DNA from 3 places in the Alteromonas sp. W12 genome. Region 2 is predicted to be linked to each of the others. Evidence: predicted binding sites of a transcription regulator. Region 2 holds the regulator's gene; each other region holds the start of a gene.

Region 1 (7,492 bases), on a different contig from region 2:
TATTTGGACTTATCTTAACTCCGGTATTTTATTACCTGATACAGCGTAAAGGTTAACTCTCCCGTCTACCCAAGCGTTGCCCTCTTAAGGGGCTCTTTAGGCCACTCATTTGAGTGGCCTTTTTTTTGCCACCATTGGTCAGCTTTTATCTCGTTTTGTGAAACCGAAAAGCTTATATTCGCTTGTATCCTGTTGAAAACAGAAAGAATGGAGATTCGAATGAAAATAGGTGCGGCGATAGTAATGGCGATGGGCATGGTGGTTGCTGTGTCTTTGCTTGGTGTTCAGGTATCTTCTGCCATGAACGATATGCAAACGTGGGATAGAGTAGTAACCGTAAAAGGATTGTCAGAGCGAGAATACATTGCTGATCAGGTTATTTGGCCTATTCAATTTGTCGACGCGGGCAATGATTTACCTCAACTGTATGAACATATTGAAAAGAATAGCCTTCAGGTAGCTAACTTTTTAGAAGAGAAGGGCATTTCAGCAGAAAGCATTACTATTGGAAAGCCAGAAATAAATGACAAATTGGCACAACAATATGGAAGTAGTGAAAAAGCGCCATTTCGCTACAGTGCCATTCAAACCGTTACTGTCTTTTCAAATGATGTTGAAAAGGTGCGAGCGCTTATGCAGCAAATTGGGGAGTTAATTAAAACTGGTATTGTATTATCAGACCAAAGCTACCGCGCTCAGCCCGACTATGTATTTACCCGCTTAAACGAAGTAAAGCCGGAAATGATTGAAGAAGCTACGCTCAATGCGAGAGAGGTTGCGGAAAAATTTGCCAAAGATTCAAAAAGTACTTTGGGCAAAATTAAGCGCGCTAACCAAGGGCAGTTCAGTATTTCTAGTCGCGATAGTCATCATCCACATATAAAGAAAGTGCGCGTGGTTTCTACTATCGAATACACACTTATCGACTAGCGCATCAGGCTTTCGAACATGGTGTAGCAGTCAACAGGTCGTATTTCGTGCTATGCTTTGTCATATCGAAAAGGCCTGCGAGTCGAATTGCTTAGTTTTAAAGCAGCGTGGCTTAGATGATTGGAATGCCTTACTGCTAATGTCTAGTGGCTAGATGTTGGAGTATGCGTTTTAATTTATATTGATAAAGCTAAAGCGTGGCCACTGTTGCTTGCTTGAAAATGCAGCCCAAGTGGTATTCGTTTCACCTTTTGAAGGTTATGCCACTGACATGACGGAACAAAAATCACAATCCCAACAGCTGGAGTTTTTTGAAATTCCAAGCCCATGCATTGGTGTGTGTGAGTCAGGTCCAAGGGGTTTCTGTAAAGGGTGCTATCGAAGTCGCGACGAGCGCCTGTACTGGCTTAAGGTTGATGATGCAACTAAACGTAAAATAATCAGCGCCTGTGCTCGGCGCAAAAAAGCGGTGCTGACGCGCGCTCGCAAGCAACAGCAAAAAGAGCTGGGGGAATCAATTGGGCAGTTCACGCTGTTTGATGATCCGCCAAGTTCAGAATAAGCGGCCTTGAGTTTGTAAAAAGTAGACTGAGAGTTTCTAGATGTCGTTAGATAAGTATGTTTCGTATGCCGCGAAATCATTTACGTTACCGGATATATGCGTGCGCCTGCGTTCAACATTAGACGATCCCCGTTCCAGCGCCGAGGATATTGGCGAGCTTATTAGTGCTGATCCCTCTCTTACCGCGAAGGTACTAAGGCTGGCAAATAGCTCGCTGTTTCGGTTTCCTTCTCAAGTAGAATCTGTTGCCAAAGCAATCAGTGTGATTGGAGGCGAAGCCCTGTATAACTTGGTAATTGCAGAAACTGCCAGCACAGCATTTAAACGCTTTGATACTAAGTTAATAAATTTAGACAAACATTGGTATGCATCAGTGTATTGCGGCATGGTGGCCAAAAGTCTTGCGATGAGACTTAACGTGCGCGGAGCAGAACGCTTCTTTGTAATGGGTATATTGCAAAACTTAAGTGAACTGGTCGTGGCCAAGAAAGAAACTAAACGCTATCAGTCATACCTGAATGCTGAGACGAACGTGTTGCCGCACGTTAATCAGTTGGAGCATTTCGGTTTTACGTTTGCTCAATGCAGCGGTATCATACTAGAAAATTGGCACTTACCTATTGGGTTGTACTATCCGGTAACGTTCATGAATGATGAAGCTAAACATAAATCTGATGTAGATATCTGCGTCCTGTGTTTAGCAAATCGAATTACGGTAAGTCAGTTAAATAAAGAAAGTTACGCTGACATTGAACTTTTTACCCCTGAGATAGCCAATACAGTAAGTCTCAACATGGAAGTGATAAGCAATTCAATTGAATACGCCGAACAAGAAACGGCAAAAATTGTGTCGCTTATTCACTGAGCTTTCGGTGCAACAACTCCGTTACTTTACTGATAATTAGCAAAATGTAGTAAAGCTCATCCAGAGGATTGGTATAACAAGCGTCGTACTAAGACGTAATCTAAAAACTATAAAGCTCAACGTAAATCAGATTATGTTCAAAAAAATCTTCCGGCCAAGCATTGTTGTTGGCGTTGTTTGTTGCTGCGTGTGTGTGCACGCAAGCGCGAGGGATCTTATACAAACCCTCTATCACGCAGACTTCACGCCCGACACCGATGACGAAATTCCTCGTTTTACGCTAGACGGTGAACTAGGTGTACTTGTAAACACCGGAAACACCTCAGCTGCTAGTGTGAAAGCCGCGGTCAATGCTGACCATGAAACGGAAACTTGGAGCAGTATCTACTTCGCCGAGTTGCTCTATAAAGAAAGCGGTACGCCAACAACAGAGCGGGACATCAGCGCCCAGCGCTTTTTCACTAGCGCGCAGTTCGACTATAAACTCATGAATCCTGGTCGCCGTCTCTTTATGTACGGTGATTACGAAGACGATCAATTTACCGGTTACGATCACCGTGCTTCGCTGGCAGCGGGCTGGTCTCAGCGCCTCTGGCGCAGTGAAGACAGTGAGTTTCGCTATAGCATTGGTCCTGGCTACAGTTTTATTGAAGCTGAAGAAGATAATGAAAGCGTAGTCAACGATGGCATCATTGTAAGAGCGTCCGCCGAATACAAATACCACTGGAGTTCAGGTGCTAAGCTAAGGCAGTTTGTTAGCACTGAGGCGGGTGAAGAAAATATGAAATCACGGTCAGAAACTTCGCTTTCAGCTAACGTATTTGGTTCACTGGCGATGAAGCTATCCTTCATACTAAACCATGAAACAGACACCGCAGAAGATGTCGCAGCCTTAAGTACAGAGACCTCTGTGGCGCTGGTCTATCAGTTTTTTTAGTCAATTAGTGTAAATTAACGGGTTATCTTTGGCTTTTTACCGTGTTCGCATTGACTGAGAGCTTTGAAAATGTACACTGCGCACCATTGTTTGTAGTGCTTGCCGCCTCGCGGCACTGCCTAGCAGATCTGTTTAAAAACTCGTGTTGTACCGCCTTGCAGTTCAAAAGGTATCGAGTACAACGAATGGACCGATAATCAATAGGATTGTTCAATGAAAAAGCAAGTGCTTGCATCTTTAATTGCAATTTCTCTTTCTCCAGCCGCTTTTGCTCAAGACGATGAAGTTAAGCCTTTTACAATGGAAGGTGAGCTAGGTTTTATCTCAACAACAGGTAACACTGAAACCACGTCAATTACTGCAGGTATAGTAGCGCACCAAGAGCTAGAAAATTGGAGTAACGACTACGCCCTTGAAGGCCTTTATAAAAGAGAAACTACTCAAGACGCCTCTGGCGAAGAAGTAGAGCGTACTTCTGCTCAAAGTTTCTTCGGTTCTGCACAAGGTAACTATAAACTAGAAAATCCAGATAACCGCTTGTTCGGCTTTGCTTCGTACGAAGACAACCGTTTTAGCAACTTTAACTACCAGTCTACTGTTGCTGCGGGTTGGAACCAAAAAGTTCTTGAGAACAAGCGTCACACCCTTGAATATTCAATCGGTCCTGGTTACTCATTCATCGAAACTCAGGATGGTGAAAACCTAGATAGCATGATTGTTCGTGCGTCATCAGCTTATTCTTGGAAAATTTCTGATACCGCCAAATTTACGCAAACAGTAAGTACCGAAGTGGGTTCTGACAACACGAAATCACGTGCTGAGTCAGCCCTTACAGCTACAATCAGCGGTAACCTTTCAATGCGTCTTTCTTTCAAGCTTGACCACAACACCAATGTTGAAGACGACGTTGAAAAACTAGACACAGAAACAGCAGTTAGCTTAGTTTACAACTTCTTCTAAGCCTACCTTATATGCTCAGCGCACTGAAGTAGGGCTGGGCACTTCAACGCATTGAAGTAAAATCACAGGCATAAAAAAACGCTGCACATTGTGCAGCGTTTTTATTTAGCCTTTAAACAACTCTTCTTAGTGAAGAATACGTGTCTTAATTGTGCCATCAATTTGCTGAAGCTCTGCAAGTGCCTCATAACCACGGTCTTCTTTAACATCAACTACTACATAACCAATTTCTGCGTTAGTTTGTAGGTACTGGGCTTCGATGTTGATGCCTTTTTCTGCAAACGCTTGGTTAATCTGAGTAAGAATACCTGGCTGGTTTTTGTGTACGTGAAGTAGGCGTGAACGACCAGTATGTTCTGGCAGTGACACTTCAGGGAAGTTAACGGCTGACAGCGTTGAACCGTTATCGCTGTACTTCGCGAGTTTACCCGCCACTTCAATACCAATATTTTCTTGCGCTTCTTGCGTGCTGCCGCCCACATGCGGGGTCAGAATGACATTATCGAACGCGCGAAGCGGCGACTCGAATTCTTCAGTATTAGATTTAGGCTCAACCGGGAATACATCAATAGCAGCGCCGTTTAATTGGCCGCTTTCCAATGCCTTCGCAAGCGCATCGATATCTACCACAGTACCGCGAGACGCGTTAATCAAAATGCTGCCTTTCTTCATTTGAGACAGCTCTTTTTCACCAATCATATCTTGAGTTTGTGGTGTTTCAGGAACGTGAAGTGAAACAACGTCAGAGGTATTAAGCAGCTTTTCAAGCGATTTTACCTGGGCAGAATTACCTAGCACAAGCTTGTCTTCGATATCGAAAAATTGAACGCGCATACCTAGGTGTTCAGCAAGAATACTCAGCTGTGTGCCTATATGACCATAACCAATGATACCAAGTGTCTTTCCGCGGGCTTCATATGAGCCGACTGCCGTTTTTTCCCACTCACCGCGGTGAGCCTTGGCATTTTTACTCGGCACCTGGCGAAGTAAAAGGATAATTTGGCCAAGTACAAGTTCTGCAACCGAACGAGTGTTAGAAAATGGCGCGTTAAACACGGGAATGCCGCGGCGTTGGGTGGCTTCAAGATCAACTTGGTTGGTGCCAATACAGAAACAACCGATAGCCACAAGCTTTTGTGCTGCTTCAACTACCTTCTCTGTAATTTGAGTACGCGAGCGAATACCAACAAAGTGGGCGTCTTTAATTTTCTCAATTAACTCGTCTTCAGGAAGAGAGGTCTTGAGAAATTCAATATTGCTATACCCATTGCTTTTTAGTGTCTCCAAAGCACTTTGGTGAACACCTTCCAACAACAAAATTCGGATCTTATCCTTCTCTAATGAAACTTTGCTCATGAACTCGCTATCTCTCACTGATGTAATTTTGGTTTGCTTGCACCGCAATCCAAGACTCTCAGAAACCTGCCATTATTAAACACAAGGCTGCGTATAACCTGCGCTGCAACGACATCGCTTTGCAGCTCTGAAAGCCTTGCTTGGGCATTATTGCTACCAAGCTTTTATAATCACGTTGATTGCTTTCGTTATTAAGGAATTGGCCTTAACTAACGTAAAAGTTAAGACGCTTAGTGAACTTCTTTTAAGGACATCTAGACGTCTAAACGGAAACTAACAGAAAACGCGTTAAGTTGAAAGTAGTATTTTGTATAGCTTTTCACCGCACTATACGTCTTACTCAGTTATCACTTAAAGGTTTCAACACCACTATCTGTAGCACTTAGCACTATGTCCGCGCCTCGTAGTGCGAAAATGCCGTTCGTTACCACGCCAGGAATATTATTTATTTTTTGTTCTAGCTCACGAGGATTCAGAATCTCAAGGTTGTGAACATCTAAAATAACGTTGCCGTTATCGGTGACAACACCTTGTCTATATTCAGGATCGCCACCAAGCTTTACTAGCTCTCGTGCTACGAAAGAACGAGCCATGGGAATAACTTCAACGGGAAGGGGGAACGAGCCCAACACAGGAACGCGCTTACTTTCATCAACAATACACACAAACGTGGTCGCCGCACCGGCTACAATTTTCTCGCGAGTGAGTGCTGCGCCTCCGCCTTTAATCATATGCTTGTGTTCGGTCACTTCATCGGCACCGTCGATATAAACCGATAGGTTGCTGACTTCGTTTAACTCGAATACCTCAATGCCTAAGGCTTTTAAACGCTCGGTAGAGGCTTCTGAACTTGATACTGCACCTTCAATTTTGTGTTTAATTTTACCGAGTTCTTCAATAAAGAAATTTACGGTAGAACCTGTACCCACACCGACAATGCTGTCTGCTTCAACATATTCGATGGCTGCTTTGGCTACGGCTTGTTTTTTTGCGTTCTGATCCATGGTCATTCTCCGACTTATTGTGTTCGCAAGTGTAACTTATAAGCGCACGTGAACCCACAAGTTCGTATGTTCAATTTGTTATAATGACTATCACGGTTTAGTGAATTGCAGTGTGCGCGAGGGCGTCACGATGGCATCAAGGGGGACATCCCATGGTGCAACGGGCAGAGCATCTACTTCTTGAATGTCGTGGGCAATACCCACTAACTTAGGCGTTTTACTAACCGAAAATGAATGTGAATCTGGCGCGCGTTGGGTAAAACTCAAAGTTCGGTCGTAGTAGCCGCCCCCCATACCCAGGCGATTGCCGTTTACATCAAACCCTACAAGCGGCATAAGAATAACGTCGCATTGCCTAACAGGAACGACGTTTTCACACGACAATACTGGCTCTTCAATGTTGTACTTATTCTTCACCAATTGAGAGTGCTGGGTATAAGACAAAAATAACAAATGTCCTTTACATACGGGGTGTAATACAGGTAGAGCGAATTTTTTATCATGTGTAGACTGCCAAATAGACTCGATAAAATAGGTTAAATTGACCTCGCCATCGTTAACCAAATATCCGGCTATGGTCGTGCTGTTATCAAGAAAGGGCAGTGTACGTAGTCGTGAAGCAATGCGCTTAGCGGCGTCCGTATGTTGCTGGTTAGTTAACCCTCGGCGTGCCTCGCGAAGCTTTTTTCTAAGCTGAGCGCGGGCCTGCATGTCTTCATTAGAAACGCTTGTTTGTATGGTTTGCGACGGCGCAATCTGCGTTGGTTTCATTGCTAAAGCTGGTGCTGAAGCCGTTTCCGTTGAATTAACCTTGTTAGACGCCAACGATCTAGAAGTACCGCTTCCTGAAGATGAGGGGGACATGGTAGAGGAGTTCT
Region 2 (7,492 bases):
GCGGCCTTGGTGGCAAAGTTTAATGCAGGCTTTATACAATAAAGGCGCATTGACTGCGCCTTTTGTGGAGTACTTCGTTAAAAAACGTAAGCACGGTCCTGATTGTCGTATGTATTAAGCGCCTGAACGCACGCCGAGCATGTGGCAGATGGCGTAGCTTAATTCACTACGGTTCAAAGTATAGAAATGGAAGTGTTTTACCCCTTCTTTAGCGAGTACTTTAACTTGGTCCATAGCAATGTTAGCGCCTATAAGATTACGGGTAGCTTGGTCGTCGGCATCAAGGCCGTCGAACATTTTGTGTAACCATCCCGGCACATGAACATTTGTGAACCCCGCAAATTTCACCAGTGTTTGGTAGTTGGTTACCGGCAAAATACCCGGAACGATATCTAAGTCGACACCCGCTGCGGCTGCACGGTCTCTAAATCGAAGGTACACACTCGTATCGAAAAAGAACTGGGTTATCGCTTCTGTGGCACCTGCTTCTGCTTTGCGCTTAAGGTTTAGTAAATCAAACTGTGCATTTGGTGCTTCAGGGTGCTTCTCTGGATAGGCAGCAACAGAAATATCAAAATCGGCAACGTCTTTTAGCAAGGCAACAAGATCAGAGGCATACATCTCTGTCTTTTCTACTCCTGGCGGTAAATCGCCACGAAGCGCAACAATACGGCGAATACCTGAGTCCCAGTAGTCTTTTGCAATTTGCTTAAGCTCATCACGGCTAGCATCAACACCGGTCAAGTGAGGGACCGCCGCGACACCGGTTTGCTGCTGAATGCGTTTTACAACGTCGTGGGTTCTGTCACGCTCACCGCTATTCGCGCCGTAGGTTACCGACATGTAGCTTGGCTTTAGAGGGGCGAGACGTTCAACTGACTTCCACAGGGTCTGTTCCATGGCTTCCGTTTTAGGCGGAAAGAATTCAAAAGATACATCAATATCACGCAGTTCCGACAGGGACTGGTTTAATGCATCGATACCTTGTGCGTAAGAAACCATGGCTTTTTCTCTCAAAAATGTATTCTTATAGACGTTTAGACGTCTAAATTAAAGAATATATGTCTAGACGTCAAGAGGTTTACACTGCTCAATTGACCTTTTCGTGAACTTGTTTAGAATTTCTCTTCATAACATAAAAAAGAGTAGACCGAGTTAGTACAATGGCAGAATGGAACGGTAAATATATTCACCCCTACGCAGAGCATGGCAAGAAGAGCGAACAGGTAAAGAAAGTCACTGTCTCTATACCTATTAATGTGCTTAAGGCGCTTACTGATGAGCGTACTCGCCGCCAAATCAATAATCTGCGTCACGCCACTAATTCAGAACTGTTGTGCGAAGCATTTTTGCATGCGTTTACCGGTCAACCATTGCCTAACGATGATGACCTGCGCAAAGACAATCCTAATCGCGTACCGGCTGAAGCAAGACGCATTATGGAAGAAATGGGCATTGATCCAAGCTTCGAAAACGATGTGTCGGAAGACGACTGATATTTGGTATTAAAGAGAAACGGCGCTTTGTTGTAAGTTATTGCTAATTGATAACCTACAACACGGCGCCGTTTTTTATGTACTTGTATTCTCTAAGTGCACTTTTTAGCAAATAAAGGTTGGGCACTAGCCCCTCCATTTTTTTGCTTTATGCGCCAGAATTTTATTCTTCTGGGCTTTCAGGCACGCGTGCAACGCCAGATTCAATCGCAGCCTTAGATACGGCGGTAGCAATACGCTCGCATAAACGCGGGTCCATAGGTTTAGGAATAATGTACTCCTTACCAAATGTCAGACTAGTACTCTTACTGGCAGCTAGTACTTCTTCTGGTACAGGCTCTTTCGTGATAGCACGAAGGGCTTCTACTGCCGCTACTTTCATTTCATCGTTAATGGCCGTTGCACGAACATCTAGTGCTCCACGGAAAATAAACGGGAAACACAGTACGTTGTTAACTTGGTTAGGGTAGTCCGAGCGTCCGGTAGCCATAATAAGATCTTTACGTACTTCGTGAGCAAGTTCAGGCTTTATCTCAGGGTCTGGGTTTGAACATGCAAATACAATTGGGTTTTCAGCCATCAAGGCCAGTGTTTCTGGTGGTAAAACATCCGGTCCTGACACACCAACAAAAATATCCGCGCCTTCCATTACATCTTCAAGCGTACGCTTGTCAGTATTGTTAGCAAATAGCTTTTTGTGCTCAGTTAAGTCTTCGCGACGAGTATGAATAACGCCTTTTCTGTCTAGCATATAAATACGCTCACGCTGGGCACCACACTTAATAAGCAGTTCCATACAAGCGACCGCTGCTGCACCGGCACCCATACACACAATTTTAGCGCTCTCTATGCTTTTACCCTGAATTTCCAGAGCATTAAGCATGCCCGCTGCAGTTACAATAGCGGTACCGTGCTGATCATCATGAAATACCGGAATTTTACAGCGCTTAATTAGCTCTTGTTCAATCTCAAAGCATTCAGGCGCTTTAATGTCTTCTAAGTTAATGCCGCCAAATGTGTCAGCGATATTCGCTACTGTATTAATGAACTCTTCGGTTGTACGATGCTTCACTTCAATGTCAATGGCATCCAGGCCAGCAAAGCGTTTAAACAGAAGGGCTTTTCCTTCCATAACAGGTTTCGATGCCAGTGGTCCTAGGTTACCCAATCCTAAAATCGCAGTTCCGTTACTGATAACGGCAACCAGGTTTCCTTTACCCGTGTACTTATAGGCGTTATCTGCATCTTCGGCAATTTCTCTGACCGGCTCGGCAACGCCTGGGCTGTAGGCAAGAGCAAGGTCATCGACGCTGTCGGCTGGTTTAGATAACTCTACGCGGATTTTTCCAGGTGTGGGTTTGGCGTGATAGTCGAGTGCGCGTTGTCTAAAATCTGACATGTAAAAAGGTATCCTTAGATGTAGGGTTCATCGGTGTTTTCGTTCACGCTCTGTAGCTATTTTATTGTCGTTATAGTTATAGGTAGATAAACGTAAGCGCGTTACAACCAAGTAATGACAAAAGTGATTATAAATAGTTGTTAGCACTAGGGCTTGTTGATCTTTGTTTTACAGCAATCATCAATACGCCCTAAGGTGGCATGTGGAAAAAGCAGACTAGGCGTTAACCTTTACTGATTTTGTTCACATACCTTAATGGATACAAGCCTCAAGTTTATGTACCCAAAAGCGCCACAAGTCTTGAAAGTAATGCATTATTCACAGAATTAATGCTCACTATCAAGGTGCCGATCGCAACTCTAACACAGCCAGTCACTGTGTACATATCTGATCAGAATTCTCACATACCAATGTAGGTTAGGCATACTAATTAGACCAGTAAAATGGGTCTATAATTGCCATTCATGCTATTTATTTTGACTTGTCATAACATTCTGTAGGTCTATTGTGTGGAGGATGAAAACAAAGCTATCAAAGGGATCTACGTTCTCATAAATGCATTGGACAGAAACCCAAATCAGGAAAATAGAACGCAGGGAGACACCTCGTTAATTCTCCATCCAATATTTCTGATAAAATCCTGTGAAAGCCCACTCAAAATTCGCGCTGAAGGCGAGGATATGACAGAAAGAAAACTAATAACCGTGCTAACCGATGTGTGTGAAAGCGTAAAATCTACCAATAATGGATTTGTTTGGCTAACTCACGTAGGACATTGGAGAGCGCCGCAAGTGATTGCCGTGTTTAATACTGAGCAGGAGAAGCAGCGGGCGTTAACTAATGGTTGGGATATAGACTTCATAAACCAAGTGAATATTGCTTTGGCGCCAATTAAGTCAGCACCCGTTGGTATTTATTTTGATAGCGAAGAACAGTGTAAGAAAGTGAGTGGCGGCAATTGGGATAGGCATTTATCTAATGTTAAAAACCTTCACTGAGTTCAGGTTACGCTGGATGTTGTAAATTAAGCTAAAAACGTTTTCAGAAAGGCGAGTTGCAGGGCTTGTTACACTGGCTAGGTACTGGCCTGACGTAGGATAACGGCGGTAAAGCGCTGTTTGGCACACCTTGTTTGTGTGAAGCGTGAATTTTAAGCAATAAAAAAGCGCCATAAAGGCGCTTTTTTTGAACTCGATATCAGGCTTACTTTTTGCCCAATGCACCGAAACGCTTCTTGAAGCGATCAACACGACCACCAGTGTCAACGTTACGTTGCTTACCAGTGTAGAATGGGTGACATGAAGAACATACGTCTAGGTTGATGTCTTTACCAAGCGTAGAACGAATGTTCATTACGTTACCACATGAGCAAGTTGCTGTGATTTCTTCGTATTTTGGGTGGATATCTTGTTTCATTGGGTTACCTCACATAATAAGGCCGTATCGCTATACAACCCGAAGTCGCACACCATACGTTACTTAATTCAAATGATAAGTCGTTCAAAGAACAGCCTATCGCAAAAGAGCGGCGCATAATAAAGGATGGCAGGGCCTTGATCAAGCGGTTTTTGGCCAAATGCTAAACAAGAGAGCTAGGCAAGGCAGCCGTATAAAAAGGTAGCCGTATAAAAAGGCCAAACAAAAAACATTCCTTTTATGCTTACCTGTAAAGTATGTTTAAATATTTGTCTTTCAAGGCTGGGCCAGATGCTCTAGTGGCAAAATCATGCGCCAATAGCAAAATGTGTAGCTAGCTGTTAGCAGCGCAAACTGCTGTAACGTATAGGTCTGCAAGAAGCCCCAGTATAATTAGTTTCAACATAAGAAGCTTAGTAAGCGCATTACGCGCTGTAACAATCGTCAAATAAGGTAGAACCTTCGCAATGGCCTTTATCCAAGTTGCCGTGCCAGTGCCGCTGCGCCAACTTTTCACGTATACCCACGATAACGCACTAAGTGCGGGTGTAAGAGTGGTTGTGCCTTTCGGTCCGCGCAAACTTGTGGGTGTAGTTGTTGAAACTCTACACAAACCTGAAAGCGACATTGAAAACTCCAACAAGCTAAAAGCCATTGAGTCGGTACTGGACGATAGCCCCATTATAGACGAGGTGTTGCTGAAAATGGCCCAATGGCTGTGGCAGTACTATCATCATGCGCCGGGTGAAGTGCTGCACGCCATGCTGCCTGTTTTATTGCGCAAAGGCGAGTCAGCAGCGCCAACACCTCAAGACATGCTAATGCTTACCGAAGAAGGTAAGCAAACGACTGCAGACACGTTATCGCGGGCGCCTAAACAACAAGCCTGTTTTACTGCACTGGCCGGTGGTGCCTTATTAGCGTCCCAAGCGCGCAAGCAGTATGGCGCACCTGCGGTCAAAGCACTTGTCGAAAAGTCATTGATAAGCATTGAAGAAGTCGCGCCTGAATTTAAGTCAGGCAGTTGGCTTGCCTCGTTATCGGTGTCTGAAAAGCCAATTCCAGATACTGAGCAGTCGGTTGCCATTGCCGCACTTAATCGTCAGCAGGGCAATTTCGCTGTAAGTTTGCTTGAAGGGGTTACCGGTAGCGGTAAAACGGAAGTGTACCTTCAAGCCATCGAACCCTTACTGCGCGACGGAAAACAAGTGCTTATACTTGTGCCAGAAATTGGGCTTACGCCGCAAACGGTGTCACGCTTTGAAAAGCGCTTTGGTATTGCAGTGGGCGTTTTACACTCTCAGCTTTCTGATAAAGAACGGCTACATGTATGGCAGCGAGCAAAAGCAGGTGAACTCGGGATAATCATCGGTACTCGCTCGGCTATTTTCACCCCGCTGCACAACCCCGGCATGCTGATTGTGGATGAAGAGCACGACGAGTCTTTTAAACAACAAGATGGACTTCGCTACCACGCCCGTGACCTAGCAGCTATGCGGGCTAAGCAGCACAATATTCCTCTTTTATTAGGCAGCGCCACGCCCGCACTCGAAACACTTAATAATGCGCTAAGCGGTCGCTATGCCCATTTGCAGTTAACTAAGCGAGCGGGAGGGGCGAAAAGCACGCATCAGCATGTGTTGGACGCGCGTGACCAACCCATTCACTACGGTATTTCGCAAGGCTTGCTAACGATAATGCGCCAGCATATCAACGCGGGAAATCAGGTATTGGTGTTTGTGAATCGCAGAGGCTATGCGCCAGCGCTGCTTTGCCATCACTGCGGCGAAACCGTCATGTGTAAGCGTTGTGACCGCCCGTATACGGTGCATAAAGCGCAGAACCGTTTGCAGTGTCATCACTGCGGCAGCATGCGCTCAATGCCATCAAACTGCGAAGCGTGCCATCACAATGAATTAGTTACGGCGGGCACAGGGACCGAGCAAGTCGAGCAAGGGCTTGCAAGTTTATTTCCCGGTGTTAAACAGGTACGAATAGACAGTGATACCGTGCGGGGCAAAGACAAACTGCACCAGACGCTAGAAGCAATAAACCGCCAAGAGTACCAGCTGCTGGTCGGTACCCAAATACTATCAAAAGGTCACCATTTTCCGCATGTAACCTTAGTGGCGGTGCTAGATTGTGATGGCGCACTTTTTAGTGCCGATTTTAGAGCACCAGAAAAGCTCGCTCAGCTTGTAACTCAGCTTGCAGGAAGAGCAGGGCGCGCTAGTAAACCCGGTGAAATGTGGCTGCAAACTCACAATCCCCACCATCCTTTGCTACAAGATTTAGTACATAACGGCTATGGGCATTTCGCCAGACACGCTTTAATGGAGCGAAAAGCGGCAGGGCTTCCCCCTTTTATTAGCCAGTTTGTCATTCGCGCAGAAGCGACCGACAGCAGTTTGGCCTATCGCTTTTTACAAGACAGCAAGCAAGTATTTCACCAGCAGCATGCTATTGCGTTAAATGGCCCGTTTCCTTGTTTGATTGAAAAGCGGCAAGGCAGGTTTCGGTTTATGCTGGTATGCAGTCATGAAAAGCGTGCGCCGCTTCACAATGCGCTGCGTTTGGCGCTGCCATTTTTACAGGCGTTGCCACAGGCAATGAAGGTAAGGTGGTCGATAGATATTGATCCTACCGATTTCAGTTAGCTTGTTGGGTAGCAATACGTTAAAATTTCTGCAGGATTGAAGTGCAGGAAAGCTGCTGCTTCATAAAGATTTGGTATATGACGTTTTCTTACGCATACAAACAACGATAACAAGTAGGAATATTGCCGACTATGGCTCAACGCGATTATGTCTCTCGTGGACGCTCTCCTCAAAAAAAGAAGCCGGCTGGTAAAGGTAGAAAACCAGCCAGAAGCGCGCAATCAAATGCGCAATCTAACGCCCCGGTTTCTGGAAGACTTCCTATTGTGCGCCTTGTTGGCGTATTCGCATTGGTGATTGGCTTTGGTGCATTTTTGTGGTCAATAAAAGACAATGTAGAAGACGACGTGGATACACAAGCTTCACGACCTGTGGCTCCTACAGAAGAGACGTTACCTGAGCTTCCTGAAGAAGAATGGGAGTACATTAAGACCCTTCCAGGATATGAAGTAGAAGTTGAGGTCAAAGAGCAAGAAAAATCTGACAAACGCTATTTAATGCAGTGCGCCTCGTTTAGAACCCGC
Region 3 (7,492 bases), on a different contig from region 2:
ATTTTTTTGCTTTTGAATTGGATAGGACTGTAGTGGGGAGCATTTATTTCCGCGAGCACGGGGGAAGCCGCCATAGACGCAGCCAAAGTAAGTGCCAGAAGAATTCCAGTAACCACATTCATGGAAGAGCCCAAGTTGTTGTTATCATGGCTTGTAAACAACCAGAAACTACAAGCGATAGTGTGTTCGTTATTTAAGCATAGCTGCAAAAAATAGATGATGAAAATATTCTTTGCTGTTTTTTATTTGTTTCGTTGATTTTGCTAGCCAAATAAAAAACGCCGCTAGTTTATACAAACACTTTTTTGCAAAGCGTTATATAAACTGAGCGGCGCATTTAAAAGCGTTATTTGGTTATCGAATTAAATCGATGCTTTTAACGCTTCTGCTTTATCTGTTGCTTCCCATGGGAATTCATCACGACCAAAGTGACCGTACGCAGCCGTTGGGCGATAAATAGGGCGCTCGAGGTCTAGCATTTGAATAAGTCCATAAGGGCGTAGGTCGAAATGTTCACGGACCAGTGCCACTAATGTTTTCTCATCTACCACACCTGTACCGAAGGTATCGATGCTGATAGACGTTGGCTCTGCCACACCGATTGCATAAGACACTTGGATTTCACAGCGCTTAGCAAGTCCTGCTGCAACAATGTTCTTAGCAACGTAACGACCCGCGTATGCTGCACTGCGGTCTACTTTTGATGGATCTTTACCAGAGAACGCGCCACCACCGTGACGGGCCATACCACCGTAAGTATCAACAATGATTTTACGACCTGTTAAGCCACAGTCGCCCATTGGACCACCGATAACGAATCGTCCCGTTGGGTTAATGTGAAAGCGTGTATTTGCATCAATCCATTCACTAGGCAGTACTGGCTTAATAATTTCTTCCATTACCGCTTCGCGAACTGTTTCAGTGCTTACTGAATCACAGTGCTGGGTTGAAAGCACAACCGCGTCGATGCCAACAGGCTTGTCGTTTTCATATTTGAAAGTAATTTGGCTTTTAGCATCTGGGCGTAACCAGTCTAGCTTACCAGATTTACGCACTTCAGCTTGTTTTTGAACAAGGCGGTGAGAGTACGTGATTGGCGCAGGCATTAGTACGTCAGTTTCGTCGCTAGCGTAGCCAAACATTAGACCTTGGTCACCAGCACCTTGTTCTTCAAGGCTTGCGCGATCAACACCTTGATTGATGTCAGGTGACTGTTTGCCAATAGCATTTAATACCGCACATGAATCAGCGTCGAAGCCCATATCTGAGTGCGTGTAGCCAATTTCTTTAACTGTTTTTCGGGTAAGCTCTTCAATATCTACCCATGCAGAGGTAGTTACTTCACCACCCACTAAAACCATACCGGTTTTTACATACGTTTCGCAGGCCACCCGAGCGCGAGGATCTTGTTCTAAAATAGCGTCAAGAACCGCATCTGAGATCTGATCAGCAATTTTGTCCGGATGTCCTTCAGACACTGACTCGGATGTGAATAAATGCGTGGCCATAAATGCTCCGTAAGCGTTAAATTATCAAAATAGTCGTATATTGTACTAAAACAAGTTATAAATACCAGTCTTTACTTCTAGACGTCTAAAAGTCTCTTCGTTACGAATAGTTGACACAACCCGATCACTTATAGGGTTATTCAGGTCGTAATTGTCGAAGTTAATGATGTATTTGTAAAACTAGGCGTCAGATATAACTGTTTTTGCTGTAATGGGAATACGTGATGGTCAGGGTATAGACCATTTTTTACTATGACTTTCACTATTGGCAATCAAAACCCATTGAACTGTAAGGTGGCATAGGTAAGAATAACGCCACATTCATTCGTATAAAGAAGTAGAGCGAACGCCTTACCTCTACGCTCGTCTAGCTTGCCTAGCCCGCTAAGATACGAAACAAAAGATACAAAATAAATCAGGAGACAACATGCCCTCTCGTCGTGAACTCGCCAATGCAATCCGTGCATTAAGCATGGATGCCGTTCAACAAGCTAAATCTGGTCACCCAGGTGCCCCAATGGGGATGGCTGATATCGCACAGGTACTATGGGGTGATTTCTTATCACACAACCCTGCAAACCCATCTTGGGCTAACCGCGATCGCTTTGTGCTTTCAAATGGTCACGGCTCGATGCTGTTGTACTCTCTTCTTCACCTTTCAGGCTACGAACTGCCAATTGAAGAGTTAAAGAACTTCCGCCAATTGCATTCAAAGACGCCAGGTCACCCAGAGTACGGTTATGCGCCAGGTGTTGAAACGACTACTGGCCCATTAGGTCAAGGTATCAGTAATGCTGTGGGTATGGCGCTTGCCGAGAAAGTGCTAGCGGCACAATTCAACAAAGATGGTCACACTATTGTTGATCACCACACCTACGCGTTCTTGGGTGACGGCTGCTTGATGGAAGGTATCTCACACGAGACATGCTCACTAGCCGGCACGCTAGGCCTTGGTAAGCTTATCGCGTTTTGGGATGACAACGGCATTTCAATTGATGGCGAAGTGGAAGGTTGGTTCACCGACGATACACCAGCACGCTTTAAGAGCTACGGTTGGGAAGTGATCGATGGCGTTGACGGTCACGATGCAGAGCAAGTGAAAGCCGCCATTGAAAAGGCACAGGCGAATACTGCGCAGCCTACGCTTATTTGTTGTAAAACCACCATTGGTTTCGGTTCGCCTAATAAAGAAGGTACCGAGTCTTGTCACGGTGCACCACTAGGTGAGGACGAAATTGTCGCTACTCGCGAGAAGCTTGGCTGGAGCCATGGCGCGTTCGAAATTCCAGACGATATTTACGCTGGTTGGGATGCTAAAGAGAAAGGTTCAAACGCGGAAAGCGCGTGGAATGACGCTTTCGCAGCATACGAAGCCGCCTACCCAGAGCTTGCAGCAGAATTCAAACGCCGTGTAAATGGCGAGTTGCCAGCAGATTTCAGCGACAAAGCAGACGCTATCATCGCTGAACTTCAAGCTAACCCACAAAATATCGCGTCACGTAAAGCGTCACAAAATGCACTGAATGCGTTTGGTCCGCTACTTCCTGAACTATTAGGCGGCTCTGCTGACCTTGCAGGTTCTAACCTTACCATCTGGGAAGGTAGCAAAGGCGTTGAAGCAAACGATGCATCAGGTAACTACATTTATTACGGTGTACGTGAGTTTGGTATGTCGGCCATGATGAATGGTATTGCCCTTCACGGTGGCTTTAAGGCATACGGTGCAACCTTCCTAATGTTTATGGAATATGCACGCAACGCGGTACGTATGGCAGCGCTAATGAAGCAGCCTGCAATTTTCGTTTACACCCACGATTCAATTGGTCTAGGTGAAGACGGCCCAACTCACCAGCCGGTGGAGCAGGTGGTTGCGCTACGTGCAACGCCTAACCTTGATAACTGGCGCCCTTGTGATCAGGTTGAGTCTGCTGTGTCGTGGAAGTCTGCTATTGAGCGCACTGACGGCCCAACAACACTAATCTTCACACGCCAAGGCTTAGCGCAACAAGAAAGAACGGCTCAACAAGTTGCTGATATCGCGAAAGGCGGTTACGTACTTAAAGACTGTGAAGGTACGCCAGAGCTTATTCTTATTGGTACCGGTTCTGAGGTTCAGCTAGCCGTTGAAGCCGCAGCGAAACTAACCGAGCAAGGCAAAGCCGTTCGCGTAGTGTCTATGCCATCAACTGACGTATTTGACCGTCAGTCTGCTGACTACCGTGAAAGTGTACTACCTTCTAGCGTAGTTAAACGCGTAGCGGTTGAAGCCTTGTCTAAAGATAGCTGGTACAAGTACGTTGGCTTTAATGGCGCTATCGTAGGCATGGACACCTTTGGTGAATCTGCACCTGCGGGCGACCTGTTCAAGCACTTCAACATTACCACTGACGCTGTAGTAGAGGCTGCACTGTCTCTGTAAGAGGTAATAGATAAGCCTATGGTAAATATTGCCATAAATGGGTTTGGTCGTATTGGTCGTAACGTGTTGCGCGCGCTGTATGAAAGTGGGCGCAACAACGAATTTAACGTGGTGGCCATTAACGACATTGCTAAACCCGAAGGCATAGCACATTTACTTAAATACGATACCGCCCACGGGCGGTTCCGTTTTGATGTGGCCTTAGAAAATAACACGCTAAATGTCGCAGGCGACGATATTACACTGCTCGCGATAAGCGATATTAAAGACCTACCCTGGAAAGACTTGGGCGTTGATATTGTGCTTGAGTGTACGGGCAAGTTTGATGACAGAGCATCGGGGCAAGCACATTTAGATGCCGGCGCTGGCAAAGTGCTTTTCTCGTCACCCGGGTCACCAGATTTAGACAATACGGTCATTTTCGGAACCAATGAAGACACGTTGACCAGTGAACAAAAATTAGTCTCCAACGGCTCTTGCACCACAAACTGCATTGTTCCTGTTATCCAAGCGCTAGACGCTGCGTTCGGTGTTGAAAGTGGTACGATCACAACCATTCACGCGTCTATGCACGACCAGCAAGTTATCGACGCCTATCACGAAGATTTGCGCAGAACCCGTGCTGCAAGTCAGTCGATTATTCCCGTTGATACCCGACTTGCTGCCGGTATAGAGCGCATTCTGCCTAAGTTTGCGGGAAAATTCGAAGCCATTGCGGTTCGAGTGCCAACTATCAATGTTACTGCCATGGATTTGAGTGTAACGCTTCAATCTAAGGTAACGATTGAGCAAGTGAACCAAGCCCTTCGCAATGCAAAAGCGGGGCGTTTACAGGGTATTTTGGACTACACCGAAGAGCCTTTGGTGTCGGTAGATTTCAATCACGACCCTCACTCGTGTATTGTAGATGGCACACAAACAAGAGTCAGTCACAAACAACTGGTTAAAACACTAGTATGGTGTGACAACGAATGGGGTTTTGCAAACCGTATGCTCGATACCGCAAAAGTGATGTTCGACGCAAAATAAAGCATTGATGCTGCCAAGGGTTGGTAGCACCAGCCCGCGCAGCTTTCACAGTTAATTTGAGCGTGTCTTACCTTCAAAACACGCTCTACTGAATTTAAATTAACATAGGAAAGACGATGGCAATTCCAAGCATGAGCGATATGGCCCTAAAAGGTCAGCGCGTATTAATTAGACAAGATTTAAACGTGCCGGTAAAAGACGGCAAAGTAACTTCTGATGCGCGTATCAAAGCATCAATCCCTACGATTAAAGCAGCCCTAGACGCAGGTGCGGCAGTTATGGTGATGTCTCACCTTGGTCGTCCTACTGAAGGCGAGCCTGCAGACGAATTCTCTCTTCAACCTGTTGTTGATTATCTTAATGACGCCCTAGACGTACCGGTTAAGCTTGTTAAAGATTACCTAGATGGCGTGGAGCTTGTCGACGGCGAATTAGTTATCCTTGAAAACGTACGTTTTAATAACGGCGAAAAGAAGGACGACGAAACGTTAGCAAAACAGTACGCAGCACTTTGCGATATCTTTGTTATGGACGCGTTCGGTACTGCTCACCGCGCACAAGCGTCTACTCATGGCGTTGCTAAATTTGCACCAAAAGCCTGTGCTGGCCCATTACTTGCTGCAGAATTAGACGCACTTGGCAAAGCGCTAGACAACCCTAAGCGTCCAATGGTTGCTATTGTGGGTGGCTCTAAAGTATCTACCAAGTTGACCGTGTTAAAAACATTGGCTGAAAAAGTTGATCAGCTGATTGTTGGCGGTGGTATCGCTAATACGTTTATCGCGGCTCAAGGCCATAATGTGGGTAAGTCACTAGTAGAGATGGACCTTACCGAGCAAGCCACGCAGCTTATGAATGAAGCGCAGGCGAATGGCGGTAATATTCCAGTGCCTACAGATGTTGTCGTGGGCAAAGCGTTTGATGAGAATACCGAAGCGACGCTAAAAGTAGTCAGTGACGTTGCCGACGACGATATGATTTTTGATATTGGTCCAGACTCTTCAAAGGCGTTAGAGGACATTATCAAGAATGCAGGAACCATTGTATGGAATGGCCCTGTAGGCGTATTTGAATTTGAACAGTTCAGTGCTGGAACAAAAGCGCTGTCTGAAGCGATAGCGGCAAGCGACGCATTCTCAATCGCAGGTGGTGGTGATACACTAGCAGCAGTTGATAAATACGGGATTGCCGATAAGGTCTCTTATATTTCAACAGGTGGTGGCGCGTTCCTAGAATTCTTGGAAGGCAAAACACTACCAGCGGTAGCAGTACTAGAAGAAAAAAATAAATAAGCCTGGGCGTTGCATGAAAACGCAGCGTTTTAAAGCTCTAGATAGCTAAGGCCTAGTACAAACGTTACCCCATAAGTGTCACGCTCAGTAACAGCATTTTTGAGCGTGACCTTTTAATCGGAAACGATTACACCTGCGAAACAGTGAAGTACGCAGGCATAAATACCAACTTTATTACAGATGTGTTTACTTAAGGTGCTGGCATGCTGCGTCTGAGACAAACAGATCTTTAATAGAATTGGTATAACAATAAACCCTACACCTGTCTATTAAGGCAGTAATATACAAAAGGAGTGTTGCAATGGCATCACAAGCTCAGCAGGCAATGCTGGATAAACTGAAGACGCAAACCGGTTTTATTGCAGCGTTAGATCAAAGCGGCGGTAGTACCCCTAAAGCGTTGCGCTTATACGGCATCGAAGAGTCAGAGTATAGCTCAGACGAAGAGATGTTTAATCTTGTTCACGAAATGCGTACACGCATTATCACCAGCACCCCTTTTAGCGGCGAGCGCGTTCTTGGCGCAATCTTGTTTGAAAACACCCTTGATAGAGAAATTGAAGGCATGTCTTCTGCACATTTCTTATGGCAGAAGAAGCGCGTAATTCCGTTCCTAAAGGTAGATAAAGGATTAGCTGAAGAAAGCAACGGCGTGCAGGTAATGAAGCCAATGCCAGGTCTTGATGCACTGCTAGCTAAAGCGGTGGCGCAAGATGTATTTGGCACTAAAATGCGCAGTGTTGTTAAGCTTGCGAATCACCAAGGTATTAAAGACGTTGTTGCTCAGCAATTTGAAGTGGGTAAGCAAATTTTAGCCGCGGGCCTTGTTCCAATCATTGAGCCAGAAGTGGATATTCACAGTCCACAAAAAGCGGAAGCAGAAGCATTACTTAAGCTAGAGATTTTGACCCAGCTTAATCTGCTAAACGAAGGTCAGGAAGTCATGCTTAAGCTTACGCTTCCGACAGAGGCAAACTTCTATAAAGAGCTTGTTGATCACCCTCGTGTACTTAAAGTAGTGGCGCTATCTGGTGGCTATAGCCGCGAGGAAGCAAACGCGAAGCTGGCAGAAAACCAAGGTATGATCGCGAGTTTCTCTCGCGCACTGACAGAAGGCGTATCTGCACAGCAAACTCAAGAAGAGTTTGAAGCAACGCTTGATACTGCAATTGAAGGTATCTACCAAGCGTCTAAAGCTTAATTCTCTCCTTTTAAATTGATTGTAAAGAGCGCCTAATGGCGCT

Evidence for each region. The regulator MetJ, encoded in region 2, represses methionine synthesis genes. The targets are predictions, from matches to a motif close to TAGACGTCTAGACGTCTA.
Region 1: serA (phosphoglycerate dehydrogenase) is a predicted target of MetJ. The motif match lies at 5,866-5,883, and genes of this name have one in related genera.
Region 3: metK (methionine adenosyltransferase) is a predicted target of MetJ. The motif match lies at 1,579-1,596, and genes of this name have one in related genera.

Annotation. Positions count from the first base shown of each region.
Region 1 covers NZ_LQXH01000007.1:460,245-467,736, forward strand. Annotated here, with positions in the region: gene AWH61_RS09590 (efflux RND transporter permease subunit) at 1-56, shown strand, start outside; gene AWH61_RS09595 (SIMPL domain-containing protein) at 220-930, shown strand; gene AWH61_RS09600 (DUF1289 domain-containing protein) at 1,202-1,492, shown strand; gene AWH61_RS09605 (HDOD domain-containing protein) at 1,533-2,357, shown strand; gene AWH61_RS09610 (DUF481 domain-containing protein) at 2,491-3,294, shown strand; gene AWH61_RS09615 (DUF481 domain-containing protein) at 3,508-4,254, shown strand; gene serA (phosphoglycerate dehydrogenase) at 4,381-5,610, opposite strand; gene rpiA (ribose-5-phosphate isomerase RpiA) at 5,958-6,614, opposite strand; gene AWH61_RS09630 (5-formyltetrahydrofolate cyclo-ligase) at 6,705-7,325, opposite strand.
Region 2 covers NZ_LQXH01000012.1:136,549-144,040, reverse strand. Annotated here, with positions in the region: gene metF (methylenetetrahydrofolate reductase) at 115-1,002, opposite strand; gene metJ (met regulon transcriptional regulator MetJ) at 1,164-1,496, shown strand; gene AWH61_RS18270 (malic enzyme-like NAD(P)-binding protein) at 1,660-2,895, opposite strand; gene AWH61_RS18265 (hypothetical protein) at 3,576-3,893, shown strand; gene rpmE (50S ribosomal protein L31) at 4,099-4,311, opposite strand; gene priA (primosomal protein N') at 4,779-6,968, shown strand; gene AWH61_RS18245 (cbb3-type cytochrome oxidase assembly protein) at 7,100-7,492, shown strand, end outside.
Region 3 covers NZ_LQXH01000001.1:300,949-308,440, forward strand. Annotated here, with positions in the region: gene AWH61_RS01260 (hypothetical protein) at 1-122, opposite strand, end outside; gene metK (methionine adenosyltransferase) at 363-1,508, opposite strand; gene tkt (transketolase) at 1,936-3,927, shown strand; gene epd (erythrose-4-phosphate dehydrogenase) at 3,946-4,956, shown strand; gene AWH61_RS01280 (phosphoglycerate kinase) at 5,073-6,248, shown strand; gene AWH61_RS01285 (fructose bisphosphate aldolase) at 6,550-7,449, shown strand.